One region of the Cryobacterium sp. TMT1-2-2 genome, then DNA from elsewhere that is predicted to be linked to it. Evidence: riboswitches for the same ligand, from Rfam matches in the RefSeq annotation. Region 1 holds a riboswitch; each other region holds the start of a gene.
The links. A riboswitch is a leader RNA that binds a small molecule or an ion and turns the genes downstream of it on or off. The one in region 1 is predicted to bind thiamine pyrophosphate.
Positions count from the first base shown of each region.

Region 2: linked by a shared signal. The riboswitch ahead of thiD (bifunctional hydroxymethylpyrimidine kinase/phosphomethylpyrimidine kinase) and the one ahead of E3T35_RS07215 (3-oxoacyl-ACP reductase) in region 1 are both predicted to bind thiamine pyrophosphate.
Region 3: linked by a shared signal. The riboswitch ahead of E3T35_RS08685 (ECF transporter S component) and the one ahead of E3T35_RS07215 (3-oxoacyl-ACP reductase) in region 1 are both predicted to bind thiamine pyrophosphate.
Region 4: linked by a shared signal. The riboswitch ahead of thiC (phosphomethylpyrimidine synthase ThiC) and the one ahead of E3T35_RS07215 (3-oxoacyl-ACP reductase) in region 1 are both predicted to bind thiamine pyrophosphate.

Region 1 is NZ_SOGS01000009.1:21,162-28,256, reverse strand. Features, by position in the region: gene E3T35_RS07235 (iron ABC transporter permease) at 1-97, opposite strand, end outside; gene E3T35_RS07230 (ABC transporter ATP-binding protein) at 99-1,112, opposite strand; gene E3T35_RS07225 (extracellular solute-binding protein) at 1,205-2,272, opposite strand; gene E3T35_RS07220 (bile acid:sodium symporter family protein) at 2,895-3,866, shown strand; gene E3T35_RS07215 (3-oxoacyl-ACP reductase) at 4,421-5,185, opposite strand; TPP riboswitch at 5,242-5,342, opposite strand; gene E3T35_RS07210 (SDR family NAD(P)-dependent oxidoreductase) at 5,404-6,069, opposite strand; partial or broken gene E3T35_RS19555 (NAD-binding protein) at 6,155-6,442, opposite strand; partial or broken gene E3T35_RS20180 (hypothetical protein) at 6,436-6,504, opposite strand; gene E3T35_RS07200 (hypothetical protein) at 6,903-7,095, opposite strand, start outside.
Region 2 is NZ_SOGS01000006.1:13,226-20,320, reverse strand. Features, by position in the region: gene moeB (molybdopterin-synthase adenylyltransferase MoeB) at 1-311, opposite strand, end outside; gene E3T35_RS04105 (thiazole synthase) at 308-1,087, opposite strand; gene thiS (sulfur carrier protein ThiS) at 1,090-1,332, opposite strand; gene thiO (glycine oxidase ThiO) at 1,329-2,543, opposite strand; gene thiE (thiamine phosphate synthase) at 2,587-3,231, shown strand; partial or broken gene thiD (bifunctional hydroxymethylpyrimidine kinase/phosphomethylpyrimidine kinase) at 3,297-4,139, opposite strand; TPP riboswitch at 4,122-4,221, opposite strand; gene E3T35_RS04080 (ABC transporter permease) at 4,297-4,545, opposite strand; gene E3T35_RS19450 (hypothetical protein) at 4,653-4,817, opposite strand; gene E3T35_RS19445 (hypothetical protein) at 4,971-5,264, opposite strand; gene E3T35_RS04060 (transcriptional regulator) at 5,339-5,665, opposite strand; gene E3T35_RS04055 (hypothetical protein) at 5,655-5,906, opposite strand; gene E3T35_RS04050 (DUF2834 domain-containing protein) at 5,974-6,330, opposite strand; gene E3T35_RS04045 (hypothetical protein) at 6,503-7,095, opposite strand, start outside.
Region 3 is NZ_SOGS01000013.1:108,841-115,935, forward strand. Features, by position in the region: gene E3T35_RS08660 (ABC transporter permease) at 1-586, shown strand, start outside; gene E3T35_RS08665 (ABC transporter permease) at 597-1,397, shown strand; gene dinB (DNA polymerase IV) at 1,431-2,645, shown strand; gene E3T35_RS08675 (hypothetical protein) at 2,671-2,997, shown strand; gene E3T35_RS08680 (hypothetical protein) at 3,076-3,342, opposite strand; TPP riboswitch at 3,386-3,495, shown strand; gene E3T35_RS08685 (ECF transporter S component) at 3,528-4,181, shown strand; gene E3T35_RS08690 (ABC transporter ATP-binding protein) at 4,186-5,709, shown strand; gene E3T35_RS08695 (energy-coupling factor transporter transmembrane component T) at 5,715-6,500, shown strand; gene E3T35_RS08700 (AAA family ATPase) at 6,493-7,062, shown strand; gene E3T35_RS08705 (hypothetical protein) at 7,073-7,095, shown strand, end outside.
Region 4 is NZ_SOGS01000027.1:172,048-179,142, reverse strand. Features, by position in the region: gene E3T35_RS18740 (sensor histidine kinase) at 1-676, opposite strand, end outside; gene E3T35_RS18735 (response regulator transcription factor) at 669-1,412, opposite strand; gene E3T35_RS18730 (BTAD domain-containing putative transcriptional regulator) at 1,566-2,558, opposite strand; gene E3T35_RS19435 (hypothetical protein) at 2,716-2,904, opposite strand; gene thiC (phosphomethylpyrimidine synthase ThiC) at 3,264-4,934, opposite strand; TPP riboswitch at 4,928-5,036, opposite strand; gene E3T35_RS18715 (LuxR C-terminal-related transcriptional regulator) at 5,116-5,943, opposite strand; gene hxlB (6-phospho-3-hexuloisomerase) at 6,057-6,644, shown strand; gene hxlA (3-hexulose-6-phosphate synthase) at 6,715-7,095, shown strand, end outside.

The DNA.
Region 1 (7,095 bases):
GAAAGATCAGGAACGTGGCGATGAACCACACCGTCACCAGGGCCACGATCAGCACGAGGGGCGACCGCAGCATGGAACGCCAAGAGGAGGTGCGCATGCTAATACTGCAGGATCGACGCGGGGTCAATGTGTAGCTCGGCTCGCGAACCGGGCGCAAGCGGCGCCGCGCCGCCCTCGGGTACGAGCGCGCGAATCATGCTGCCGGAACAGTCGATCGTGTAGGTGCTGTGCGCGCCGTGGTATGCGCGTTCAGCGACGATTCCCTCAAGACGGATGCTGCCGGCCACGTTTGCAGGAGGCTGCAGCCACACCTTCTCGAGCCTCAGGTATGACGCCTTGTTTGGGTGCAGAGCGGTACCGCCACCACGCTGCAGCCGCTGCACCAACTCGCCCGACAACTTATTCATGGCACCCACGAACGTGCACACAAACTCTGTGCTCGAGCGGTTGTAGATCTCCTCCGGAGTTCCCACCTGTTCCACCACGCCATGATTGAACACGGCGATGCGATCGCTCATCGTCAGGGCTTCCTCCTGGTCGTGGGTCACGTAGACCGTCGTGATGCCGAGCTCGCGCTGCAGGTTTTTGAGCTGTTCGCGCAGCTGCACCCGCAACTTGGCATCGAGGTTGGAGAGGGGTTCGTCGAGCAGCAGGATGCGCGGCTTGAGCACGAGCGCGCGCGCGATGGCCACGCGCTGCTGCTGGCCGCCGGAGAGTTCGGAGACGTTCTTGCTGAGCTGCTCCGATGTGAGCTCCACCTGCCCGGCTATTTCCGCGACGAGGGCACCCGTCTGCATCTTCTTTGTCTTGCGCACCTTCAGGCCGAAGGCGATGTTTTCCCACACGCTCATACTCGGGAACAGGGCGTAGTTCTGAAACACCATTCCCACGCTGCGCTTCTCGCTCGGAAGCTTCGTCGCGGCCTGGCCATCGATATAGATCTCGCCTTTCGTCGGTTCGATGAAGCCGGCGAGTGTGCGCAGCGCGGTGGTTTTCCCGCATCCGGACGGCCCGAGCAGGGTGAAGAACTCACCCTGCTTCACCTCCAAATTGAGATCGGGAATGGCGGTGTGTTCGCCGAAACGCACTTCGATGTGGTCAAATCTAATCATATAAACTCCCACCGGGTGAGGCTGTTGACGAAGCCGCACCCGGCGACTTGTGGCGGGTGATGGAGGTCGGCGCTCGTCGGCGCGGATGACCGTTAGGGCAGGTACTCGAGCTCGGTCTTCTCGACCCACTCGCCGATGTGCTCCCGGGTCAGTGCCCAGTTAATGTCTTGCTTGGGCAGTGATTCGATCAGCTCGACGACCGCGGGGAGCGCCTGAGCGCGGGCCTCGGTGTTCACGGGGTAAGCGGCGAATTTGGCCGCAAACTGGCCCTGCACGTCGGAGCTACCGAACCAGTCAATGAACTCTTCGGCCTGCTCCTGGCGCGGAGTGCCGTTAATTACGGCGATCTGCTCTGTGACGTACGGAACACCGTCTTCGGGGCTGATGACTCCGGTGACCGTGCCGTACTCGGTATCACGACTCGTGATACCGCTGCTCGGAATCACGCCGAAATCGACCTCACCGCGGATCAACCGGGCATACAGGTCGGTGCCCTCGACGGCAGGGGAACCGTGCCCGAAGTATGCCTGCACCTGGTCCCAGCCATCGTCGGATATACCCAGGTCGCCGTCCTCGTCCGCGTAGGGAGCGAGAAGGCCCGCGAGCACCAGCTGTGGTGTCGCCTGGCCGAGGGCAGTGTTCACTTCGTAGTTACCGGTGTACTGGTCGCCGTCCCAGAGGTCGGCGATCTCGGTGGGGGCATCGGCTGCGCTGACCGTGTTGGTGTCGTAGGCCATAACGATGGCCTGTTCAACCAACGGCCAGAATACGCCGTCCTCCGCGTCGCCGGCGGTGCTGTCGACTTCGCCGGACCAGGCCGGTGTGTACGCGGAGACAGCCTCCTCGGCCTTGAGCGTTTCGAAGAACATGTTGTTCAACCCGAAGACCACGTCACCCACGGGATTATTCTTCTCGGCCACGATCCGGTTGGCGAGGTCGGCGCCGCCGAGGCCTACGATCTCGATGTCCAGGCCGGCAGCGGCGGCCTGCTCCGTGATCCATTCGCCACGCCCATCAGAGTTGGAGTTCGTGTACACGATGAGCGTTCCAGTGGCGTCGCCGGAAGCGGCAGTATCGGTCGCGGCACTGCACGAGGTCAATACCACGATGCTCAACAGGGCGAGCGTGAAGGAGCTCGCGGTGATGGTGCGCTTATTCAATTGATTGTCCTTTTCTGAGCCCGGTACAACCAAAAAAGTCGCCCCCGAGCCAAACCTGTGATTTCGACATTGACATCACCACGCTACGGCGGGGACTTACTCGACCCTATCGTTATGACACAAATTTGGCCTATTGTTCACTCGATGTGCACACACCGCAGCACGGTATGCAGCTATCGCCGTGCACCGCGCCGCAAGGCGGGCTGAACGCGCCGCCCAAGCAGCCCTGAATGGCTTTCCCGCTCGCGATGACTCCCGGCACCGTCCCTACGTGAGTGCCACGACCGACGACGTCTGGATCAACCTCGACCCGGTCGTCTCGATCGAGGAAACGCCTTCGCTGACGCTGTGCGAGAGGGAATCGCGCCGGGAGAGAACTATCCCTGTGTGGAGCTCACCACCTCGAACGGGAGCACACACCTAATCTCGCTCGGCGTGTACCCGAACCAGGCCGGCGGCTCTGCAAGGGGTTCAGATGCCAGCTTTGAGAAGTGAGGTTTCGCAGGCGGCATGTTTGTCGTGTTGAAACCGGTCAGAATCGTGGGCAAACTGTTCGCGCTTCCTGTTCACCATCGCACCTGCCGGCCATGAGGTTTTTGCCCATTGTGGGTATGGTTTCATCATGGACCGCATCAGAACTGTCAGCGCATTCGTCGGGCGTTGGTTCGCCGTTATTGTTTTGGCTGCGGGAGCGTTGGCGCTTGCTGTCCCCGACGCATTTTCCGGCCTGACCGTGGCGATCCCATGGCTACTTGCCGTGATCATGCTGGGAATGGGTATGACGCTGCGCCCGGTTGACTTCGCGATTATTGCCAGGCGGCCGTGGGCGCTTCTGCTGGGCGTTGCGGCCCAGTTCTTCGTGATGCCGTTGCTCGGCTTCGGGATTGCCGTCGCGCTGGGGCTTTCGCCCATGCTGACGGCCGGCATGATTTTGGTCGGTTCTGTGCCCGGAGGTACAGCGTCCAACGTGATGGTCTACCTCTCTAAGGGCGATACCGCGTTGTCTGTGGCGATGACGTCCGTTTCGACTTTGCTGGCCCCCGTGCTGACGCCGCTGCTCGTGCTGGTGCTCGTGGGAGAGTCCCTGCCCGTCAATGCTGGCGCTTTGTTCGTGTCGATTGTGCAGATCGTGCTGGTTCCGGTAGTGCTCGGGCTCGTGTTGCGCATGATCGTGCCGCGCCTGGTGGACCGTTTTCTCGATGTTTTGCCGCTGCTGTCGGTAGCCGGCATCACCGTCGTGGTTGCGGCCGTCATCGCCGCCAGTGCCTCCACGCTGTTGTCGATTGGCGTGCTCGTGGTCGTCGCCGTGATCCTGCACAACTCCCTCGGACTGACGCTTGGGTACTACATTGGGCGTCTGTTCGGGCTTCCGGTCGCCAGTCGCCGAGCTCTCAGCTTCGAGGTGGGCATGCAGAACTCCGGCCTGGCTGCCGCCCTAGCCGTGGCGCATTTCAACCCGGTAGCCGCGCTGCCAGCGGCAATTTTCTCGGTCTGGCATAACGTATCGGGTTCGGTGCTCGCCAGCTACTGGGCGCGCAAGGATCTACCGTCCGATGAGATTTCCGAATCCTTGCCGGTTACCGCCCGCGCCTAACCGGGGTCTGGCCAGTAATGGAACGGTGGTCGCAGCTTCACGCATTTGGCCAGATGTAAACCGAATCTACCGATAGGTACACAAGCTGGCGACGACGACAGCAATTGCGGTCGCAATGGCCGTTATCCAGGTCGGCACAAGATCATAAGGAACGCTGTCTCAGCGGAGATCCACGTGCTCACACGATAACCGGAGCGCACCGTGCTGGTGCGCCATCGATATTCAATTCCATGTGTCGAGGAGTGTATCCTGGCCCGCCGGGAGGCTGCTCGTCGCCACGTCACCCGCCCACCCGCCCGCCCGCGCGTCAGGATCCACGGTCAACCTCGCAGACTTCCGGCCGTCGCCGCCCCGGTCTCAGCATTAGCAAGTCGGTCACTCCCCCGGGGCTTTAGTACCTGCCGGACGAGGACCTACGCCGCGAACGGGGCCGGGCAGCTCCCAATTGCTCGATGGGCGACTGCGGCCGCCGCCAGGCGGCGCCGTGGTGGCCGCAACCCATAAGGAACGCATTGAAGTGGAGCTGGTGTGGGGCTGACCTGGCCGGCGCTGCCCTAGTTCATTACCAGGCCGCCGTCGACGACCAGGTTCTGCCCGGTGACCGACCGCGCCCAGGGGGAGGCAAAAAAGAGTACCGCATCCGCAAATTCGGCCGGGGTTGTCACTCTGCGTAGCGGGGTGGAGGCGGCGATGAAGTCGAACACGTCCTCGGGGGTAGCCGCGCTGGCATCCGTGGTGCGCAGCAGCCCGCCGGAGACCATGTTTACGGCGATGTTGTGCGGGCCGAGGTCTGAGGCGAGGGTGCGGGTCAGGGAGAGCAGGGCGGCCTTGGCGGCCGTGTAGTCGTGGTAGGGCACCACCGGGTTCTGAAACAGGTTGGTACCGATGTTGATGATGCGGCCAAACCCGACCTCGCGCATGCCTGCCAGCGCCTGCTGGGTTGTGTTCAGGGCACCGCGGACGCTGCCCGAAAATTGCGCCTGGAATTCGTCCCAACTGATGTCGGCAGCGCCGGAGCGGGCGTCGCCGTTGAAGCTGAAATCGACCAACGCGTTATTGACCACCGTTGTCACGCTGGAGCCGAAATGTGCCTGCGCCTGCGTGAGCATTGCCGCGACCTGGGCCGGGTCGGTGACGTCGGCCTGTACGGCAAGAGCGTGTTCAGGCCCATAGCCGGAAGCCAAGGTTTCCGCCGCTGCGGCGCTGTTGCGATAGTTGATGACCACCCGGGCGCCCAGAGCCGCGAAAGCGTGCACGATGCTTTTACCCAGGCCGCGTGCGCCGCCAGTGACCAGGACAATCTGTTCTGCTATTTGCATGATTTTCTTCACCTTGGGTAAGGCGAAAGGACGAGATCCGGCACCAAAGCAGTGCACGTAATTCTCCGTGACATCCCTTCGCTAGTTCGAACTAGATCAGGTTCAACGGGTGTCATCTCAGCCGGCCGTCATGCAGTCGGCACCCCGTGTCGCTGAAAACGAGTATACGCAACCGCCTGGTACCGGAAAATTCGCGTCCTGACAGTGAACGACGCTTTCTAGTCAGCGCTGATCTGGTGGCGGAAGCGATCGCGACGGCTGTGGAGGTTCCAGAGGTGCTCAGCGAGCACTGACGGGTCCTTCTCGGGATCGCCGGCGATGATGCGGCCGCCGATGATGAGCTGGGAGACCTGGATTCCTTCTTCTCCGAGGGCCTCGTTGAGCAGCTGTGCGTAGGCGGCCTGTCCAGCGAATGCGATTGACGTGCCGGTGACATTGCGGCCCGGGGTCACGGCGGATCCGCCGTTGACGAAGAGGATGGTGCCGCGGTTAGCGCCGAGGAAACGCATGCCGGGGAGGACCTGATGCACGGCGGCGACGGGTCCGTAGATGGAGAACTCGATTGGGCCAACGAGGTCGGCGGGAGTGGTCTCCAGAACCGGGCGCATGAAGTCCTTCTGCGGCAACGGGCTGTATTGCAGTACCTCGATCGGGCCGAGAGTTTCTGCGACCTGTTCGAGAGTGCGGGTGATGGAGGTCGGATCGCGCACGTCGGCGACGAAGCCGTGTGCTGAGATGCCCTCGGCCAGCAGTTCGGCGGCGAGGGCATCTACGCGTCCCTGGTGGCGGGCGATGAGCGCGACGGTGAAGCCTTCGGCCCCGAATCGCCGCGCGACGGCGGCCCCGAGTCCTGAGCCAGCTCCGATGATTGCGATAGTAGTCATAGCTGGTACAAGGGCCATGCTGTCCGAGAAATTCCGATACCCGCGCTGTGAGCTCCCGTGAGTGACGAGCCGTGGATTGGTAAGTCGCTCCGCTGCGTCCGGGCTTGGCCTGGCTGGTGGATACCGGGCCGGGAACGGGGCAGTTGGTGGTCAGCACCCAGCATTGACCGGATGCCGTGGACGCGACATCGAAGAGCGCCTGGTGGGTGAGGCCCAGTTTTTCACCGAGCACGAATGCTTCGCTGACGGCGATCATTGAGATGCCGAGGATCATGTTGTTGCAGATCTTTGCGGCTTGTCCGGCGCTCGGGTCGCCGCAGTGCACGATGCGCGCCCCCATCGTGGCAAGAATTGGTTCGGCGATCGCGAAGTCCGCCGCCGACGCCAGGCCGCGCGTCGAAGCAGTCCTCTCGCCGCTTGCAGCTCGGTCTCCATGTCGGCGAGGGTGAACAGTAGGGACTGTTGTTCGACGAGGAGCTAACCTTCTTCGGGCAGATAGAGACAGGATCGACAATCAGGTCCATGTAGTGCCAGAACTCGCGATGGTCGGCGTAAAACGATGTCGGGTGGGTAGACCGCGCTTACTGGTGCAGAGGAAGCCTGAACCCGAAAAATTATGTACTAGGTGATTCTCGCTGTGGCGGCCGACGCTCGCGACAACAAGTTATGGCCATCGTTGCGGTTCAGGATCAAGCAAACGCCCATCATGTACCCACCTGAATCGACCCGGAGCGATTTCTCGTTCAACCGGATGCTGTGTGAGCCTCTCCCCACCGTCTGACGCCGATGGGACGATACCACGCAGCGTTCCCGACCGCTCTCGCGAGCCCGGATCAGCCCGGGAACGCTGCGTCGTAGACCGCGCGAAGCTCGGCACTGTCGGCCCCGGTCACGCCGCATCCCGTGATCGTTCCATCGATTGCGCCGACGAGGTAGCTCTGGCCGACCTCGAAGGGCACGCCTGAGAAGTCGGAGGTCATCGTGTCGACCTGCGCCACCTCCACGCGGTCGGCGACGTCGCCGACA
Region 2 (7,095 bases), on a different contig from region 1:
GCCGCCGCGGCGGACGCCAGTTTCGAGCGGCCGAGCCCCGAAGTGCCGTGGATGATCTGGCGTTGCAGGTTGCTGAGATCCACCGTGTCGTGGTCGACGATGCCGAGCGTGCCGACCCCGGCGGCCGCGAGGTAGAGCAGCACCGGCGAGCCAAGACCGCCGGCGCCGATCACGAGTACGCGCGCATTCTTCAGCCTGCGCTGGTTGAGCGGGCCGATCTCGGGCAGCAGAATGTGGCGCGAGTACCGCTCACGCTCGGCCGCCGTGAGGGCCGCGCCGGGTTCGACGAGTGGCGCGAGAACGAGCGTCACAGGTCGGGCCGCCCGGCCATCGGTGACGACGCCAGGGCCAGCTCACGCCGCGGGATGCGGCCGGCCAAGGAGGCACGACGGCCAGCGATCACAGCGTGCCGGAAGGCGTCAGCCATGAGAACTGGGTTCTGTGCGCGCGTGACCGCGGTGGCCAGCAGCACGGCATCGCAGCCCAGCTCCATCGCGAGGGCCGCGTCAGAGGCGGTGCCGATTCCGGCGTCCAGCACCACCGGAACGCCGGCGCGGGCCACGATCAGCTCGATATTGTGCGGGTTGAGAATGCCGAGGCCTGTGCCGATCGGCGCCCCGAGCGGCATCACGGCCGCAGCGCCCAGGTGTTCGAGCCGCAACGCGAGCACGGGGTCGTCATTCGTGTAGGCGAACACCGTGAAGCCCCGCGCGACGAGCTGTTCGGTGGCCTCGACCAGCTCGACCGCATCCGGCAGCAGGGTCTGCTCGTCGGCGATGACCTCGAGCTTGATCCAGTCGGTCGCAAGCGCCTCCCGCGCCAGCTCGGCGGTGAGCACGGCCTCGCGAGCGGTGAAACAGCCGGCCGTGTTGGGCAGCACGCGGATGGAATTCTCCACCAGCAGCTCGAACAACGAACCGGTGGCGGCCACACTGTGGCGCCGCATTGCGACGGTGGTCAGTTCGGTTCCGGAGGAACGCAGTGCAGCCCCGAGACCATCGACGCTCGGGGCTCCCCCGGTGCCCATGATCAAGCGTGAGGTCAGCTCAACGCCGTCAATGACGAGGCTGTCCGGGATCGTCGGCACGGTCATCCTCCCTGCACCGCGGTCACGATTTCGATCTCATCGCCCGCTGTCACCGCGGTCGACCACCAGAGGCTGCGCGAAACGACCGCGGCGTTGCGGGCCACGGCCACCCCGACGCGGCTTCCGTCGACTGCATGGCCGTCGGTCGCGATGGCCCGGTCGGTGATCTCGGCCACGAGGTCGGTCACGGTGCTGCCCGGTTGAACAGATCGTTGCTGGCCGTTCACGGCGATGGTTACGGTCACGAGTGGCCTCCTTTCAGTGAAACGGATGCGGGAGCGCGGCTCGAAAATCGGTCCGGTCGAAAGGCCCGCCACCGATCGTCGGCGATTCCCTCGATGAGCTGGAGACAGTGCTCGGCGGCGACCGGGGTGAGCAGTACGCCGTGGCGGAAGAATCCGGTGGCGACAATGAGGCCGGAAATGTCACCGTCAGCGCCCCCGACGCGACCGAGGAACGGCGCGTTGTCGGGGGTTCCGGGCCTGGCGCGGGCGGTCGTTTCGATCAGTTCGAGTTCACTGACCGCGGGCAGCAGCACCTGGGCGTCTCGCAGCAGCTGATAGACGCCGCCGGCCGACACCACGCCCGAGCCGTCTTCGCGCTGGGTGGCTCCGATCACGAGCGTTCCATCGGTGCGCGGAACCAGATATACCGGCACACCGTGCACCAGTCCGCGAACGGTGCAGGTGAGCAGGGGTTGCAGGTGCTCGGGCACCCGCAGCCGAAGGATGTCCCCGTAGACCGGGCGAAGCGGCAGGTTGAGGTGTTCGGGCAGCCCGCCCAGTGCTGCCGCTCCGAGCCCGTTGGCCACGACCACCTCGGTGGCTGTGACCGTTGAGCCGTCGAAAAGGGCGACGCCGGTGACGCGGGAGGAGGCATCCGCTGAATTCTCGTGCAGCAACCCGCTGGCCTGCACGCGTATGACGGCGTCCTGGCCGTGGCGCGCGAGCTCCAACTGGATGCACTCGGTGAGCCGGCGCGGGTCGACCTGATGGTCTTGCTCCACCACAAAGGCGCCAGAAATCTGGGGGCTGAGCAACGGTTCGAGCACCCGCGCTGCGCGAACGGTGATGGCCTCGACGCCCAGTCCGTTGACTACCTGCACGCCGTGCAGGTCGGCGAGCGCCTGCCGGTCGGCCGCGTCTGCGCCCACATTCAGGGTTCTCGTACGCTGGTAACCGGTCAGGTAGCTGTCGGGCGCGAGCGAGTCGATGAAGCCGGGATACAGGTTCGAGGAGGCGAGCATGAGCTCGAGCAACGCCTCCTCCTGGTAGTGCAGTTCGCTGACCGCGGCGAGCATTCCGGCCGCAGCAAAAGTGGCACCACCGGCCGGATCCGGGTCGATGACGGCCACCGTGCGGCCGGACTGCGCTACAGCCCAGGCGATGCCGAGCCCGATCACGCCGCCGCCGATGACGGCTACGTCGACCGTACGCTGTGCGCGCCGCTCACTCATCGTGTGCACCGAGGCCGGGCCGAAGCCCTTTAGGGTTGGTCGCATGGACCCGATCACCGCCCGGCTGTATCTCTGCACCGATGCCCGTACGGAGCGCGGCGATTTCGCCGACTTCGTGACGGCCGCGTTCGCCGGCGGGGTCGACATCATCCAACTGCGGGACAAGACCATCGATGCCGCCGAGGAGCTCGACTATCTCGAGATTCTGCGTTCGGTCGCCGACCGACACGCCCGGCTCTGGGCGGTCAACGACCGCGCGGATATCGCCGTTCTCGCTGGAGCGCCGGTTTTTCATGTCGGCCAGACGGACCTGCCGCTGCCCGCCGCCCGCACGCTGCTCGGCGACGCGGCCCGCATCGGCTTGTCGACCCATACCACCGGACAAGTGGATGCCGCTCTCGTAACTGACCGTCTGGATTATTTTTGCGTCGGCCCGGTCTGGGCCACGCCCACCAAACCCGGTCGGGCAGCGGTCGGAACCGGTCTGTTGCGCTATGCGGCCGAGCAGAGCGCATCCGCTGGCAGCCTTCGCCCGTGGTTTGCGATCGGCGGGATCGACCTCGGCACCATCGACCAGGTGGTCGAAGCCGGCGCCACCCGGGTGGTCGTGGTGCGCGCGATCACCGACGCCGATGACCCGACGGATGCCGCCGAGCGGCTTCTCGCCAGCCTCCCGCCGCTCGGCTAGTCGCGCCCACGTCGTCGCCCCGTTCATCTCATGCCCGCAATCAGGGCAGAATTCGCACGGTCGAAAAGTCGATGAAAGTGGTGGATCGGCCCGTTTCCCTGCCCGACCTCGAGCTCGTCGGCGTGGGCCAGGGCGTCGTGGAGCCAGTCTTTCACTTCGGCCAGGGACTTCGCCCAGTTACCGGTTCTGGCCTGCACCGTGGCCATCGCCGAGGAGAGTGAGCATCCGGTGCCGTGGGTGTTTGTGGTGCGGATGCGCGGCAGGGCGACCTCGACCACGCACTGGGCAAGCAGCCCGTGGGTGTTGACCAGGGCATCTGGGCAGCTCGTTTCGTTGAGATGGCCGCCCTTGACCAGTACGGTAGCACCCGTGCTGTCCGACAATCGTTTGCCCTGCGCGAGGGCCTCCACCCAGTTGGCGGCCGGCGGCTCAGCGAGCAGAACGGCCAGCTCGGGAACGTTGGGCGTGACCAGGTCAACGTGGCAAATCAGGTCGCGCAGCGCCTGCTCGGCTGCCGGGTCGAGCAGGCGGTCGCCGCTCGTTGCCACCATCACCGGGTCGAGTACGACCAGCGGCGGACGGCACCGGAAGAGCCAGTCGCGCACCTCCGTGATCACATCGAGCTGCGCAAGCATGCCGATCTTCACGGCGTCGATGGTCACATCGTCACTGACAGCATTCAATTGCTCGCGCAGAAAATCGATCGGCGGGATGTGAACCGAACGCACGCCGCGCGTATTCTGCGCCACCAGCGCACTCACCACAGCCATGCCGTAGCCGCCGTTGGCCGCGATGCTCTTGAGGTCGGCCTGGATGCCGGCACCGCCGGTCGGATCGGTACCCGCGATACTGAGGACTCGGGGAATCTGCCGCAGGGCAGGCTGGGTTCGATCGATCATCCGTGACATTCCTTCGCTAGTACTAACTAGACAGGTTCAACGGGTATTGATCTCAGCACGCACAGTCTGTGCGGCACCCCGTGTCAAGACTCCAGCCTATACGCGCGCCGGCCGTCAGCACACAAGGGGTCGGGCGGTCGCAACCGCCCGCCCTGGTAACACGGATCTAGTGCACCGACTTGCGCTCGTAGAGCGCCCGTGACCAGCCGTAACTGGCGGCCACGATCACAAGGCACCACCCGATGGCGAACACGGGGTTCCAGCCGAGTGGGGTGCCGAGCAGCAGCCCGCGAGTTGTCTCGATGAACGGAGTGAAGGGCTGGTACTGTGCGAACCACTGCAGCCACACCGGCATCGAGTCGGTCGGCACGAAGCCGCTGCCGAAGAGCGGCAGCACGGTGAGAACGAGGGGCATATTGCTCGCCGTTCAGGAGTTTGTCGACCGCCGAAAACTGGCCGGTGCGGCCGATGACGGCGCGCACGCCGTCCTGGTCGCGCACGTCGAATGTTGATATTTTCCCATTAGGTACGGGCCCACACCGTAACGGCCTGCTCCGATGCCTCCGGAGCGCTCTCGCCGACGAGCTCATTGCGCACGTGGCCATCTTTCGACGACAGGTCGAGCCAGGCCGGCACGCCCGGCTTGACGCCGATGGTGACCTGGCCGAATCCGCTCTCGACCTGCACAAAACCGCATGAAACCTCCCGCAGCGGGATGCTCCCGTATACGGTCTTTGCCGAAACGGATGCCTGCGCTCGCGTGATTTCCAGGTCGCCGTAGGACAGTTTCGCGTCGAGGTCACCGCCGACTTCATCGATCTGCGCGCTGCCGTGGGGCGCTTAGAGTACGGCGTCGCCGGAGACCGTTCCGACCCGGATCTGGCCGTGGTCGGCGGTGATGTCGGCCGCACCCTCAATTGTGCGCACCGTGGCGTTGCCGTGTCCGGCACGCAGGGACAAGTCTCCGGTGGTATCGAGATCGACCGGACCCATCGAGGCTTTGAGGCGGGTGGCCCCGAGTCGGCCGACCGTTCGGACCCCGCCCACCGAGACCTCGGCGGTGAGCCGCGACCCGCTCGGCAGCAAGTCGCTCGGCCGCAGCGCGCGTATCTGCGCTGCCGTTGTCGGCGGCATCCGCTAGCTGGTGCTGCAGGTCGTTGACGTACTGTCCGAGTTCCATATCACCATGGTGATACCACGGCGGTTAGTCATAATAATGTCATGCTGGTCGGGGCTTCGGCCGACAGCTCGCGGAGCGCCGCCAGATGGCCGTCGATGGCCGCGCGGCCGCGCCGGGTGAGGGCCACGCTGGTGGTGCGGCGGGCATCCGCTCGTGCTGGCGAGGCTTGTTTCACGGTCACGACGTAGTCGAGCTCGATCAGGTTGCGGATGGTCTTCGAGAGCGTCGCCTCGGTCAGTTCCAATGTGGCGGCGATAGTGGTGAATTCCGCGGCGCCGGTCGCCCGAAGCAGCGCGCACAACCGCAGACGGGTTGGCGCGTGGATTGCGTCGTCGAATCGGGAGTCAGCAGCCACGGAGCAGTTCCCGGGCGTTCGCGAGGTCATAGAGTGCTGAGCTGACGAGGGCCATGACGAAGACGACCGCAGTGGTCAGGACAATCCAGGCGCGCTGGTCAGTGACCTCGAACACGATCGAGAGCACGAATGCTCCGAGCATGACGACGCTCAGCACAATGAGAATCATCAGGCTCAGCGGGCCGGCCGGGCCGGGAATCCGTGGGTGCGCTTTCAGATTCCATGCCGGTAAGTCAATCACTTGCCGTTTCGTTAAGCAAAAATCGGACTGCGGGCTGGCCCGACCAGGGTTCGCGCGGTCGTCTCGTTCAGGTCAAGGGTGGTCGCGCCGCTGGCGTACGCGCCGCCGTCAGGGTGCGCTCGCGCATCGCGAGGAACAGCGGAAAGGTGAAGGCGAAGGCCGTTAGACCCGAGAGAACGACGTAGAGCCAGCCCCGCTTCATGCCGAGGCGTCGCGCCTCAACGATGATCAGGATACTGCCAGCCACCGCGGCGATGAGCAGGTCGACGGTGAGTGACGACACCGCCGGCCCGCTGTTCACCCAGTCGCCAACGAAGTCGCGCAGCTGAATGATCGCGACCACGTTGTAGGTCCAGGTGCCGGCGAGCCCGGCTAGGCCGAGCGCCAGGTAGACGAAAGCGAGCGGGGTCCAGTGTTTGGTCATGCCGACATTATGCTCGCCAATCATTGGCGTCGAAGTCGCCGGCCCACGCAGAATCGGACTAGCGCCGGGTTTGGCTTATCGCTGGGCGAGCCAGGCGGCAACGCGGCCGTTGAACCAGTCGGGGCGTTGCAGCGGGATTCCGTGGCCGCAACCATCGATAATCTCCAAATCGCTACGCCTCTGGCGCCACGGGCTGGCCGTCTCGAAGAGTGGCCAGGAGAGCTGCCGGCGTTTCGGGATCGTCAAGACTGATCGCGAACTGCTTTTCGTTCCTGGTCGTCACAATCAGCCCTGGTCCCTTCCTCAGAATGACAGCGGATCGTCCGGGCATGATTCGGTAGCCCCACCCGCCCCACTCGGCTGGTCGAAGTTCGGCGGCCTCGACAACGTCAATGGCGTCTAAGCGGATGCGTTTCAGCGGAATCCGAAATAGCGCCGAGACCACCCGCAGGCCGCGCCAATCGGCGGTCACGCGCAGACGAACGAACGAGGCAACCAGCACAATGGCTGCAGCCATGACTGCTATGCCGACGATCTGGTCGGAGGCGCGCCCGTCGATGACCGCTGGTGCATAGATCACGGAGCCGAGAACGATCAGTCCAATCGCCACCCAAAGGAACATGTTTCCCGTGATCGTTTGGGACCAGGCGCCCGTCTCACTGGGCGCGAATTCGAATCGCTTCTCGACGTCCGTCGCCTCGATACGCGGCTTGGGCGAGATTGCAAATGGGATGAGCCCATATGCTGCCGCGACGATGGATACGA
Region 3 (7,095 bases), on a different contig from region 1:
CGCGCTTCCAATCGCGTTCTACATGGCCAAGGTGGCGAGCCCTAGCGCCCAGCGGATTCTTGTGATCGCCATTCTGATGCCGCTCTGGGCGAGCTACCTGGTGAAGGCGTACGCCTGGCGATCGGTGCTCTCCCAGGGTGGAATTTTCGAATGGCTGGTGTCGCCGTTTGGCGGGCACAGTCCCGGTTACGGTCTGCCGGCAACGATCATCACCCTGTCCTACCTGTGGTTGCCGTACGTCATTCTGCCGATCTATGCGGGACTGGAGCGGGTGCCGGATTCACTGCTGGAGGCATCCGGTGATCTTGGCGGGGGTACCTGGGCGACGCTGCGCCTGGTAGTACTGCCCATGATCTGGCCGGCGATCATTGCCGGGTCGATCTTCAGTTTCTCGCTGTCGCTCGGTGACTACATCACCGTAAATATCGTCGGCGGGGCCAACCAGATGCTCGGCAACCTCGTCTACACCAACGTGGGGGCCGCGAACAACCTGCCGCTCGCGGCCGCGATCGCGCTCATTCCCATTTTGATCATCTTCGCCTACCTCGCCGCCGTGCGGCGCACGGGCGCACTCAACAACCTGTAGGAGCCCTGCCATGCGTCTGAGTCGCCCCGCCCGTGGTCTGCTCGCGGCCATCACGGCCGTGGTGCTGGCCCTTATCTATCTGCCCCTGCTCGTGGTCTTCGTGAACTCCTTCAGCACCAGCCAGAACCTCACCTGGCCGCCGCCGGGCTTCACCTTGGAATGGTGGGCCAAGGCGTTTCAGAGCGACGGTGCCCTTGACGCGGTGCTGACCAGCCTGCAAGTGGCCCTGGCCTCGACGGCGGTGGCGCTCGTGCTCGGCACGCTCATCTCGCTCGGGCTGCAACGCTTCGAATTCTTCGGCCGGGATGCCATCAGCCTGCTGGTCATCCTGCCGATCGCGCTGCCCGGCATCATCACCGGCATCGCCCTGAACAATGCCTTCCGCACCGGACTCGGCGTGCAACTGTCGATTCTGACGCTCATCATCGCCCACGCCACGTTTTGTATCGTGACCGTGTTCAACAACGTGATCGCCCGGCTGCGGCGCCTCGGCACGAGCCTCGAAGATGCCTCGTCGGATCTCGGCGCCGGAATCTGGACCACGTTTCGCCTGGTGACCTTTCCCCAGTTGCGGTCAGCCCTGTTCGCCGGCGGCCTGCTCGCCTTCGCCCTGAGCTTTGACGAGATCATCGTGACGACGTTCACCGCCGGATCGAGTGTGAAGACCCTGCCGTTGTGGATTCTGGACAACCTGTTCCGGCCCAACCAGGCGCCGGTCGTCAACGTCATCGCCGTGGTGCTCGTGCTGGTTTCGATCATTCCCATCTACTTCGCGCAGCGCATTGCCGGCGCCGAAAAGGTTGTGCGCTAGCCGTTCGTGACCGGAACGGGTTAGGGTTTTTCGGTGGGCAGACAGGACGGCAGTGGGCGGCAGATTTCGGCGGACGACGTCGATGACCGTTCAGCGACGGTGCTGCACGTTGACCTCGATGCGTTCTTCGTGTCGGTCGAGCTGCTGTCGCACCCCGAATACGTACGCCTGCCGGTGATCGTGGGCCACCGCGGGGGTCGGTCGGTCGTCACGGCGGCCAACTATATTGCGCGGCGCTACGGCGTGAACTCAGCGATGCCGATGGCACTCGCCCTGCGGCAGTGCCCGAACGCGATCGTGCTCGAGCCGCACATGGGCCTCTACCGGGACTATTCCACCCGGGTGATGAGCATTTTCGACGACGTCACCCCGCTCGTGGAACGGCTCGGCATCGACGAAGCCTTCCTCGACGTGGCCGGCGCAACCAATCTGTTCGGCTCCCCGGCCGTGATCGGCGAACTCATCCGCGCGCGGGTGCTCGCCGAGACCGGGCTGGTCTGCTCCGTCGGCGCGGCATCCACCAAGTTCGTCGCCAAGCTTGCCTCCGGCCTGTCCAAACCCAACGGGCTGCTCGTCGTTCCGGCCGACGAAACGATCGAGTTCCTGCACCCGCTGCCCGTGACGGCCCTGTGGGGCGTGGGGGCGGCCACCGAGCAGACCCTGACCCGCCTCGGCCTGAAACTCATCGGCGACATCGCGCACGCGCCGCTGGACGTGCTGAAAAGGACGCTGGGGGAGGCATCCGGTCACAAGTTGTTCGAGCTGTCCTGGGGGCGTGACCCGCGCTCGGTGACGCTCGAGCGGGAGGAGAAGAGCGTCGGCCACGAGGTCACGTTTGAGCACGACGTGACCGACATTGACCGACTGCGCAGCGAGTTGCTGCGGCAGTGTGACCTCGTTGCGGCACGGCTGCGGAGGGGCGATCTGGTGGCCAGGCGCGTGTCACTCAAGCTGCGCTACACCGATTTCAGCACGGTCACCCGTTCGCGCACCCTCGCCGAGCCCAGCAATGTCGGGCGGCGCATCTACGAGGAGGCCGTGGCCGCGTTCGACCTACTGGCCGCGTCGGGCATCCGCGTGCGCCTGATCGGGGTGCGGGCCGAGCAGCTGGGTACGGCGTCGGGATCGGTGGGGCTGTGGGATCCCGACGAGGATTGGCGGGGCGCCGAGCTGGCGGTCGACTCCGTGACCGAGCGATTCGGGGCGGGAATCGTGCGTCCGGCTTCGTTCTTCAAGCCTCGCCCATAAGGCACGAGTCGGCTACCCTGTTGGAATGACCAGCCTTCCGGAAAAACTCGCAGAAACGTTCCGTTCCGCCGGTGTGAAATCGGCCTACGGTGACCCCGTGCAGATCGACGGCGTCACCCTCGTACCCGTTGCGCTCACCTATTACGGCTTCGGCGGCGGCGACGCCGGTGAGGGCGGTGCCGGATCCGGCGGAGGCGGGGGCGGAGTGTCGCTGCCGATCGGCGCCTACGTGAAGTCGGGCGGTACCGCCCGATTCGAGCCGAATGTCATCGCGCTGCTCGCCGTCGGCGTGCCGTTCCTGCTCGTGGCCGGCCGCGCCCTGGCCCGGGTGATCCGGGCCCTGAAGAAGTAGCCGCCCCCGGCTGATGCTGCCCGTGGACGGGGCCCAGGCCCCGTCCACGGGCCCAGTTTGTAGACTGGGCCCGTGGCCCTAAGGTGGGCCCGGGCGAGTGCCGCGCGGCTTGCGCGCAGAGCGGGAGCGGCGCGGCCAGCGCGGCCGACGCGCGAACCGACCCGCGAACCCGCCCTCCGTGAACCGACGGCGCAGCCAGCGTGGCAGCCGACGCCGCAGCCAAGCCGGAAAGTGCCACGGGCCGCTCACCGGCAGGCCCGCAGCGATACGACGGCGGCGCAGAATGAAGCGGCGCATCAATACGAGGTATAGCGCTGCCAGCACGAGCAGAATGCCGATGCTCATCTCGTGGTCCCCATGCCGCAAGTCTAAGCGGGGCACTAGAATTGAACACGATCACGGGAGTCCGGTACACCGGGCTGAGAGGAAGCTGACCAAGCTTCGACCGTCGAACCTGATCTGGATCATGCCAGCGCAGGGAGGCTTCTCGATCCCGTGCCCTGTATTCACCTACGGAAAGGGCACGAACAGTGCACGCTACAACGACATCATTCAATCAGTCCAGCCGCGACGCATCGACGGCGAAAAAGCCGCGCAACTTTCGCTGGCGCGTCGTCGACATCGTCGTTGCGAGCGTCATTGGCGTGGCGAGCGGCGTCATCTTCTGGGCCTGGGGCCTCGCCTGGTCGCCGCTCAGCGCGATCCTCACGTTCACGCCCGGCCTCGAAGGCCTGTTGGCCGGCGGCTGGTTGTTTGCCGGAGTGCTCGGCGGCCTCATCATTCGCAAGCCCGGTGCGGCCCTCTACACCGAGGTCATCGCGGCCGTCGTATCGATGCTGATCGGCACCCAGTGGGGCTTCTCCACGCTCATCTGGGGCATCGTCGAGGGCCTCGGCGCGGAGATCGTGCTGGCCCTGTTCTTGTACGCCAACTGGCGTCTCGGCGTCGCCCTCCTCGCCGGCGCCGGCGCCGGCGTGGCCGTTGGGCTGCTCGACACGACCGTCAGCTATGCGGCACTGGATATCGGTTTCAAGGCCGTCTACTTCGTATCCGCTGTCGTATCGGGCACTGTGCTCGCCGGGCTGTTGTCCTGGCTTGCCGTGCGCGGCCTGGCCCGCACCGGCGCGCTCAGCCGATTCGCCGCCGGCCGGGAAGGTTCGCGCGCACCCGCCGCGATCAGTTAAGCGGATGCCAGCCCCTCGGTCGCACGCGTCCGCTCCCGGCCCGCAGATTCGGCCCGTGCAGATCGAAGCCCGAGGCTGGGGCTGGCGCCATGCCGGACGTCACAACCAAGCGGTGTCGAGGCTCGACCTGCGGATCGAGCCCGGCGAACGGGTCTTGCTGCTCGGGGCCAGCGGCGCTGGCAAGAGCACCCTGGTGCACGCGTTGGCCGGAGTGCTCGGCGACGCCGAGGACGGCGACGAGACGGGCAGCCTGCTCATTGACGGCAGGCGCGCGGCCGCGGCCCGGGGTCGGGTCGGACTCGTGCTGCAGGACCCGGACTCCCAGGTGGTACTCGCCCGGGTCGGCGACGACGTGGCGTTCGGCTGCGAGAACCTGGCTGTTCCGCGGGCAGAGATCTGGCCGCGCGTGCGGCGTGCCCTTGCCGAGGTCGGTCTGAACCTGCCGCTCGACCATCCCACGTCGAGCCTGAGTGGCGGCCAGAAACAGCGCCTGGCCCTGGCCGGTGTGCTCGCCATGCAGCCCGGACTGCTGCTGCTTGACGAACCGACCGCGAACCTCGACCCGGTCGGGGTCATCGAGGTGCGTGACGCCGTCGTGCGCTCCCTCGACCATTCCGGGGCCACCTTCGTCGTCATCGAACACCGCGTTGAGGTCTGGCAGGACGTCGTCGACCGCGTCATCGTGCTCGACCCGACCGGCGGTGCGCTGGCCGACGGGCCGACGCGCGAGATTCTCGCCATCCAGGGCGAGCGACTGGCTCAAGCCGGCGTCTGGGTGCCAGCCCTGCCACCCCGGTTTCCGGTGCGGCACCCGATCAGCAATCCTCAGAGCCTGTTGCGGGCCGAGGGACTCGCGGTCGGGCGTGTTCCGTTTGGCCGACGCGCGGCATCCGTCGTCGCTGACGGAATCACCCTCTCCGTCGACGCCGGCACGGCCACCGTCGTGACCGGGCCGAACGGCGCCGGCAAGTCCACCCTCGCCCTGACCCTGGCCGGTCTGTTGAAACCGGCCGGCGGAACGGTGCGCGCGAGCGACAGCCTGGCGGCTGGCATCCCGGCTGAGCCGCACCGGTGGCGCTCCCGGCAGCTGCTCACCCGCATCGGTGCCGTCTTCCAAGACCCCGAGCACCAGTTTCTGGCCGCCACGGTGCGCGGCGACCTGACTATCGGCCCGCACGCCCTCGGACTGAGCCCGGCTGAGCAGACCAGCCGCGTCGACGAGCTCATGCACCGGCTGCGGCTCGACCACCTCGCCGACGCCAACCCGTTCACCCTGTCCGGCGGCGAAAAGAGACGGATGTCCGTCGCCACCGTTCTCGCCACCCGCCCTCGCCTGCTCGTGCTCGATGAGCCGACGTTCGGGCAGGATTCCCGTACCTGGCAGGAACTTGTGGGCCTGCTCGCCGAGCTGCTCGACGAAGGCACCGCAATCGTTGCGGTCACCCACGACGCCCAGTTCGTCAGCGCTCTCGCAGATGAGGAGTATCGACTCGGCACGCCGATCACTCTGGGGGTGGCAAAGCCGTGAGCCTGATGACCCCCAGCATCCGCCCCAGCGTGGTTGCCCGCCTCAACCCGGTGGCCAAGCTCGCCGTTGCCCTCATCGTGAGCTGTGCGCTGCTGCTGTCGATCGACTGGGTGTCGGCGGGCGTGGCCCTGCTGCTCGAGGCCGTGCTACTCGCCTGGTGCGGCCTGAGCGCCCGCCAATTCTGGCTGCGCACGGCGCCGGTCTGGATCGCAGCGCCCATGGCATCGATCACGACGATTCTTTACGGTGAAGACTCCGGCGCGCTGCTCTGGCAGTTCGGCTTCATCTCGGTGACCGAGGGCTCCGCCCAGCTGGGTCTGGCCATCGGGCTGAGAGTACTCGCGATCGGCCTGCCCGGCATCGTTCTGCTTGCCACGACCGACCCGACCGATCTCGCCGACGGCCTGGCCCAGGTACTGCGCCTGCCAGCTCGGTTCGTACTCGGCGGACTGGCCGGGCTGCGACTCGTGGGCATGTTCATCGACGACTGGCATTCGCTCGGACTTGCGCGGCGAGCCCGCGGGGTCGGCGATGGCGGCGGTCTGCGCGGCGCCGCCCGCCGGTTCTTCGGCCCGGCCTTCTCCCTGCTCGTCATCTCGGTGCGACGCGGCAGCAAACTGGCCACGGCCATGGAAGCCCGCGGGTTCGGCAGCGACGAGCCCCGTACCTGGGCCAGGCCATCGCGCGTTCGGGCAGCGGATGCCGCTCTCGTCGCCATTGGATTCGCCATCGCCGGCATCGCCATCGGCGTCGCGGTGTGGGCAGAGACCTGGAGCTTTATTCTTGCCTGAAGCCAGCCCCAATATCAACTCGTTGTTGGCACCGCTGCTGCGAGCCCTGGCCGCGGCCGGACCGAATCCGGTCGTGCTCATCGACGGACCGAGCGGCGCCGGCAAGAGTACCCTCGCTGACGCTCTCGTGGCCCACTGGCCGGGCGCGAACACGCCGCAGCTGGTGCGGATGGACGACATCTACCCAGGCTGGGACGGCCTCGACGCGGCGGTCGAGCACCTGCACCGGTGCATTCTCCATCCCCGATACAGTGGTAGCCCCGCGGCCTGGCAGCGTTACGACTGGGCCGTGAACGAGCCGGCGGAGTGGCATCCGCTTCACGCCGCCCGACCGCTGATCGTGGAGGGCTGCGGAACCCTCGCCGCCCGGCACGAAGCGCTCAGCGACGTGCGTGTCTGGCTTGCGGCGGACGACGAGCTGCGCAAACGGCGCGCGCTGGGTCGCGACGGCGAAGCCTTTCGAAGCCACTGGGACCAGTGGCAGCAGGAATGGGCCAGCTACCTCTCGCGGGAAACGCCCGAGATTCGGGCAACGGTTCGCCTGCAGGCCACACGGGACTAGATTGGGTTCCATGAGCCCAGACAGTGACACCCC
Region 4 (7,095 bases), on a different contig from region 1:
GCACCGCCGGAAACAACTGGGCCAGTTGCAGGGCACCGAGGGACAGCAGGAAGGCGGGGATGAGGCCGACGACGAGAGCGCTCTGTTCGTCGCGGACCGCGTCGTCGTTGAAGTAGGCCTCGAAGATGAGAGGGTCACCCCTCGCCGATGAAGCGCGCACATAGACCTCGACCAGCTCACCGGCCTCTTTCTCGTTCTCGTCGCCGGGATCGGTCTGTATCCCCAGGGTGGCCCGCCCCTTTCCGCTGGCGAGCAGCTCGGGCGCCCACGATGGAAGAGTGAATTCCTGGCCGATCAACTTCGGGACGTCAGAATACACGATGCGGCCTGAGGGATCCCATACCTTGACGCGCACGATCGATCCGTCGGAGATGCGGGGGGCCAATCGGTCATCCAGCCGCCGGGTCGCGCCGGGGTCACCCGCAATAATCGCATCGGAGAGGAGCGGCCCGACGGAGTAGTCGGCGAGGCGTTGGGCGTGCTGAATAGCATTGTCCATGGCATTGCGTACAGAGAGTTCACGTACCCAGAGGGCAGCCGGTATAGCCACGAAGACCATGGCCACTATGCCCACGGCCAGAAAACGGCCGACCGCGCTGCGCACCTCAGAGCGCTCAGCCGACCGGGTGCGGTCGATGCTACTGGCACGAGGCTGCGCAGGCGTCCACTTAGACATGCTGCGCCGGCACCAGACCAAGTCGGGTCGCGATAACCACTGCTTCGAGTTGCGAGTGTGCCCCAAGCTTGCCCAGGATCGCCTTGACGTAGCCGCGGCAGGTGTTCTCGGAAATTCCGAGAACCCTCGCGTTGGCCCGCACGTCGGAGCCCTCGCCCATCAGTCGAAGCACGGCGAGCTCACGCTTGGTCAGCTCGGGAAAGGGGATCTCTTCGCTGCGCTGCCGCCGCCGGGCACTCAGCAGGCTAACGAGGGACGGATGCACGAGGAAACCGCCGATGCGCGCGTGCCGCAGGGTGTCGAGCACCGTCGCGAGGGAGCCGTCTTTGGGTAGGAACGCGCAGACCCCGATCGCGGCGGCCTGCTCGAGAGCCTCGAGGGCCGGGTCGCCGGTGAGGATGACAATTCGGGTATGAGGAGCGCGGGCGAGGATGGCTGTGGCCGCGACGAGACCGCTGCCGTCGGGAAGGTGATAGTCCATGACGACGACGTCGGGGACCAATTCCAGGCAGGCGGCGATGCCGGTGGCCACGCTGTTGGCCGAGCCGACGCTGCACAAATCGGGTTCGCGATTGAGCGAACCAGTGAGAAGCTCGGCGAAGGTGGTGTGGTCGTCGACGATGAGAATACGAATTTGCCCCATCGGGGTTGTGCCGACCGTGGCCGAACCGGGAAGTGACGCGGTCGCCGTGGTCCCCTGCATGCCGGGTTCCATCGGGGACGTCTGCGCGCTCATCTGCGGGAACCTCTCTGCCCGTTCCTGAGCCTCGATGCTGACGGAGCACACCGTGCTATTCCGGTTGGCGCAATAAGTATCAGGACAACATGAGTTTTTGTCGAGTCCTGTCTCTTTGGCCCCCCATATGGTATAAAGGCCGACAGAGTCAGCTCAAGCGCGAGCGACGGCGCGTCGCAGAAATGACGTGACAACATCAGTAGCCTCCCGGAGGGAATCCGCGACCGGCTCTGGTCGCGAAGAAGAAGTAGTGGTGGCAGTGTGCCCAGGCTCGTTCGTCGGCGACAGGCGAAGCTGGTCGTGCAGCATGAGCAGGGCGGACAGCACGTCGGCCAGGTCGCCGTCCCCGTCTGCGGTCGCGTGCAGCAACCGGAGCTGGGCCGCGCGCAGAATCGGGCCGGGAGCGCAGCCCAACTCGTCCTGCATCGCGCGACGACAGCGGTTGTAGGCCTGCAGGCCTTCGGCGTGACGCCCGCTCGTCTCCAATCCGAGAATGAGGGCCGTCCAGGCTCGTTCGTTCAACGGCTCGTCGGCCAGTGCGAGGTTCGCGAAATCGAGGGCGTCATCGATGCGGTGCAGGGCTGCAGCTGTTTCCGAAGCGAGAATGCGGGCGCTGGTGAGGCGGGCGGCGTGCAGATCGCGGGCTTCCATTGCCCAGGCCGGCAGAAGTTCGTCGCCGAGCAGCGGTGCGGCGGCGAGGTCCAGAGCGCGCAGCAACAGGGGATACGCGAGGCCGGGAATGGTCTTCTGCGCACGCTGCAGGAGTATGTCGAACTGGTCGAGGTCGACGTCGACGAGCTCACGGTCCAACACGTAGCCGCCGGTCGTTGTTTGCAGCGGGCCGAATTTTCCCGCGCCGGGCTGCAGGTGGCGACGGAGAAGGCTCACATAGCTTTCGAGGGTGGGCAGGGCTTCGAGCGGAGCGCTGGCGCCCCAGAGCAGTTCGATGAGGCGGTCTTTGGAGACCGGCAAGCCGAGGTGCACGAGCAGAATTTCAAGGATCTGGCGGGGCTTGGGCCCGCCCAGCTCATGGGCGTGCAGCACGACAGACCCCCGTCGAACGCTGAGGTTTCCAAAGACGTGCACGCTCAAGTGGGCCATTGGTGTCGCGGTGGGCTGTTCTCGGGTGACGAATCCAGTTGTCATGCTGACCTCCACTGTTGGAATGTAACCATGGTGCCCGCATGCCGATGGGCGGGGTAGCCGCGTGTGGAGTAGACATTTACCCCCAATCTCGGGGGATATTCTCAGGGTGCGGTGTGGTGCCCCGTTCCGAGCGATAACCGCGCGCCCTGCGGGCCGTTCAGAACCAGGGCGATGGCCTGATTCGGGATCTCAAAGACCAGGGTTGCCAGAACGGATGTTCCGGCCGCCGCCTCCCGCTGATGCGGGCGAGCCCGCCGGGGACGGCGGTCGTGTCGCCAAACGCGGTGCTGGGCTTCGCGCCGTCGTCGAGGCGAACCAAACGCAGCGTCGCGTTTGTGGGAGTCATGGCGGAATCTTGGTGCCGGCACCATGGGAAAACCCTGCTGGGGTGATTGGGTCACCGCTTAGCTACTGATGGTTTCCGGGCCCGGGCCGGGAACGGGTTGGACGTTGCAGTGGGGGTTAGTGGTGCGGCGGCGGGGCGGGGGCGAGAATGGCGAGAACCATGAGACGGAGTGTACCCGGGTGCGCGCCAGACCTGACCGGGCCCGGTCCCGGAAACTGGGCCCATATTCTAGGCCGGGCCCGGGACTCACGGATTGGTGTCCACCGTCAAACTGTGCGTGCCGGCCGATCGCGCTGGCCCGCACGCACAATTCGGCCAGCGCCGGCGCGTGCCGCTGGCCGCGCCATCAGCTTCCGCGATCAGTGCTCGTCGGCTCCGAGTACGCGCAACGGCAGGTAGACCGAGCTACCCATCCTGGTGAACTCAGCCGATTTCTCCGCCATCCCGGCCTCGATCGCCTCGAGGCTGGTGAGGCCGTTCTCTGCGGCGTACACCCGAACATCTGCTGAAATGCGCATGGAACAGAATTTGGGACCGCACATGCTGCAGAAATGGGCGGCCTTGGCCGGGCCGGCGGGCAGCGTCTCGTCGTGAAAGCTTTGCGCGGTGTCGGGGTCGAGCGAGAGCGCGAACTGGTCGGTCCAACGAAACTCGAAGCGGGCCCGGCTGAGGGCGTCGTCGCGTTCCTGCGCGCGCGGATGCTGCTTGGCCAGGTCGGCGGAGTGGGCGGCGATCTTGTAGGTGATCACTCCGGTCTTCACGTCGTCGCGGCCCGGCAGGCCGAGGTGTTCCTTGGGGGTGACGTAACAGAGCATGGCGGTGCCGGCCTGGGCGATGATGGCCGCGCCGATCGCGCTCGTGATGTGGTCGTAGGCCGGGGCGATGTCGGTGGCGAGCGGGCCGAGCGTGTAGAACGGGGCTTCCTCGCAAAGTTCCTCCTCGAGGCGCACATTTTCGACGATCTTATGCATCGGCACGTGGCCGGGGCCTTCGATCATCACCTGCACGCCGTAGGATTTGGCGACTTTGGTGAGCTCGCCGAGGGTGCGCAGCTCGGCGAACTGGGCCTCGTCGTTGGCGTCGGCGATGGAGCCGGGACGCAGCCCGTCGCCGAGCGAGAAGGTCACGTCGTAGCGGCGCAGAATCTCGCACAGCTCCACGAAATGGGTGTAGAGAAAGCTCTCCTGATGGTGGGCGAGGCACCAGGCGGCCATGATCGAGCCGCCGCGGGAGACGATTCCGGTCACCCGATTGGCGGTGAGCGGCACGTAGCGCAGCAGCACTCCGGCGTGCACGGTCATGTAGTCCACGCCCTGCTCGCACTGCTCGATCACGGTGTCGCGGTAGATCTCCCAGGTGAGCAGGGCCGGGTCGCCGTTGACTTTTTCGACGGCCTGGTAGAGCGGAACGGTGCCCACCGGAATGGGCGAGTTGCGCATGATCCACTCGCGGGTGAGGTGGATGTCCTTGCCGGTGGAGAGGTCCATCAGGGTGTCGGCGCCCCAGCGGGCGGCCCAGACCATTTTTTCGACCTCTTCGGCGATCGACGAGGTCACGGCGGAGTTGCCGATGTTCGCGTTGATCTTCACGGTGAAGGCCTTGCCGATGATCATCGGCTCGCTCTCGGGGTGCATGCGGTTGGCCGGAATGACCGCGCGGCCGCGGGCTACCTCGTCGCGCACGAGCTCGACAGAGACGCCCTCGCGGGCGGCGATGTAGGCCATCTCCGGGGTGACGATGCCGGCCCGGGCCCAGACCAGCTGGGTCGCAGCGCCGTCGATGGGCAGCGGATGCTCCCACCCGGCCCGGGTCTTCGGCAGCCCCTTCTCGAGGTCGATCGTGGCCGTGTCATCGGTGTATGGGCCGGACGTGTCGTACAGGTCGAAGTGTTCGCCGTTGCTGAGGTTCACCCGGCGAACCGGAATTTCGAGCCCTGGCCAGGCCGGCACCGGTTCGTAGCGTTTGCTGCTGCCCTGGATCGGGCCGGTGGTGACGGTTTCAGACATGGAGATTTCGTCAAGTGTGCGCATGTTCTCGAACTTCCTACGCCGGCATTACCCGGACAGGTTCAACGGTCGACGGCCCTGGCCGTCCTCTCAGCTCGCTGGTGCGCGCTCCCGTGGGTTGTGTGTCTTCTGACTCCTTCACCCTAGCGTGAGTCCTGTCCATGCTCGCGGCGGCCGGCGTGCTGGCGGCGCGCCGGGCATCCGTTCAGCGGGCGAGGGAGGCGAGTTCGGCGCGGGTCGAGGCGCCGACCTTGCGCAGCAGGTTGGCCACGTGAAACTTCACGGTGTTCTCGCTGATGGTCAGCGCCTCGGCAATCGCCTTGTTGCGCGCGCCCGACGCCACAAGCTCGAGCACGCCGCGCTCGCGCGGGCTGAGGCCCCAGGCTGCCGCCGCCGAAACGGATGCCGTGGGCGCGTCGAGCGGCAGCGACACCGCCATCTCCGACCCCCAGCCGGCGGTCGCCTCGACACCCAGCGTTCCGCTGAGCGCCACGACGCGGGCGGCCAGCTGGCGAACGCTCGGAACCTCGGCGTCGAGGTCGCCCGGTCCGTCGTCGCGAATGCGAATCAGCAGGTTGCTGCCGTCGCAGTCCCACTGAACGCGCACCCGCGCGACCCCGGTCTGCTCGACTAGGGCGAGCACGGCGCCGCGCACGATGGCCCTGGCCTCGTGGGCGACTTCGCCGGGCAGCGCGCGGCCGTTGACCGGCGGCTCGATGAACTGCACGTCGAGGTCGCCGAAGCGCACCAGCGGACGCAGGTCATTTTTGAGACGTTCGAAGGCGCGGGCAACAGGTTCTTCGGTGAGGCTCCGGTCGAGGTCGCTCACCGCGCGCAGGGCGACCATCGCCGCGGCGGCGAGTTCGGTGGCCTTCTGGCGGGCAGCGGTGTCACTCGTGCTGCTCGAGCGCAGCACGGCGAGCAGGGATTCCAGCGTGGTCGCGTGCGCGTCCGTGAGGTCGGCGATGAGCTTGGAGCGTTCGGCGGCCATGCTGCGCGCGGTCTGCACGGGTGAATCGGCGAGGAAGGTCATACGGATAGCCTATCCGAACCGTCCGTGGAGCCTGCCCGGAGCCATTCGTTTGGGTAGTAAAACCATTCGTTTGGCGGGCCGCACGCCCACTCGAAAGAGTGAAGTATTGACCCATGACCGAAACTACAACCACCCCCACCACAGCGGATGCCCTCGGTCTCATTTTCGCCGAGAATGGCCGCGTCGTGGACGCGCTGCGGGCGGCATCCGCTTCTGTGGTGCTGGATGACGCGGCGAGTCTGCTCGCTGTGGCACCGCGGGTGTTCGTGCTGGGAGCCGGCCGTTCCGGGCTGGCATTGAAGATGACCGCGATGCGGCTCATGCACCTGGGCCTTGACGTGCACGTGGTCGGCGAGGTCACCAGCCCGGCGATTGCGCAGGGCGACCTGCTGCTGGTGGCCAGCGGATCCGGAACGACGGGCGCCATCGTGCGCGCCGCCGAGACGGCTCACGGTGTGGGTGCGAACATTCTCGCGCTGACCACGGCGCCGGAGTCGCCCCTCGGGCACCTCGCCGCGGTGACCGTGGTCATCCCCGCGGCCGCCAAGCAGGACCACGCCGGGCAGGTGTCGGCGCAGTACTCGGGCGGGCTGTTCGAACAGTCCGTGCTGCTGGTGGGCGACGCCCTATTCCACACGCTCTGGCAGCGAAGCGGTGCGACGGCCGCCGAGCTCTGGCCGCGTCACGCCAACCTCGAGTAACAAACCGGATAGGGCCCAGGCCCCGTCCCGAAAACCACAGACCGCTTACCCCAACTGAAAGTAGAACCCCATGAAGCTTCAGGTAGCAATGGACGTACTGACCACCGACGCCGCGCTCGCGCTCGCCGCGCAGGTCGCCCCGCACGTCGACATCATCGAGCTCGGCACCCCGCTGATCAAGGCCGAGGGCCTGCGCGCCGTCACCGCGATCAAAGCCGCGCACCCCGACAAGATCGTCTTCGCCGACCTCAAGACGATGGATGCCGGCGAGCTCGAAGCCGACATCGCCTTCGCCGCCGGCGCCGACCTCGTGACGGTGCTCGGCACGGCCGGAGACAGCACCATCATCGGAGCCGTCGCCGCCGCGACCAAGCACGGTAAGGGCATCGTCGTCGACCTGATCGGCGTTGCCGACAAGGTCACCCGCGCCCGCGAGGTCACCGCGCTCGGT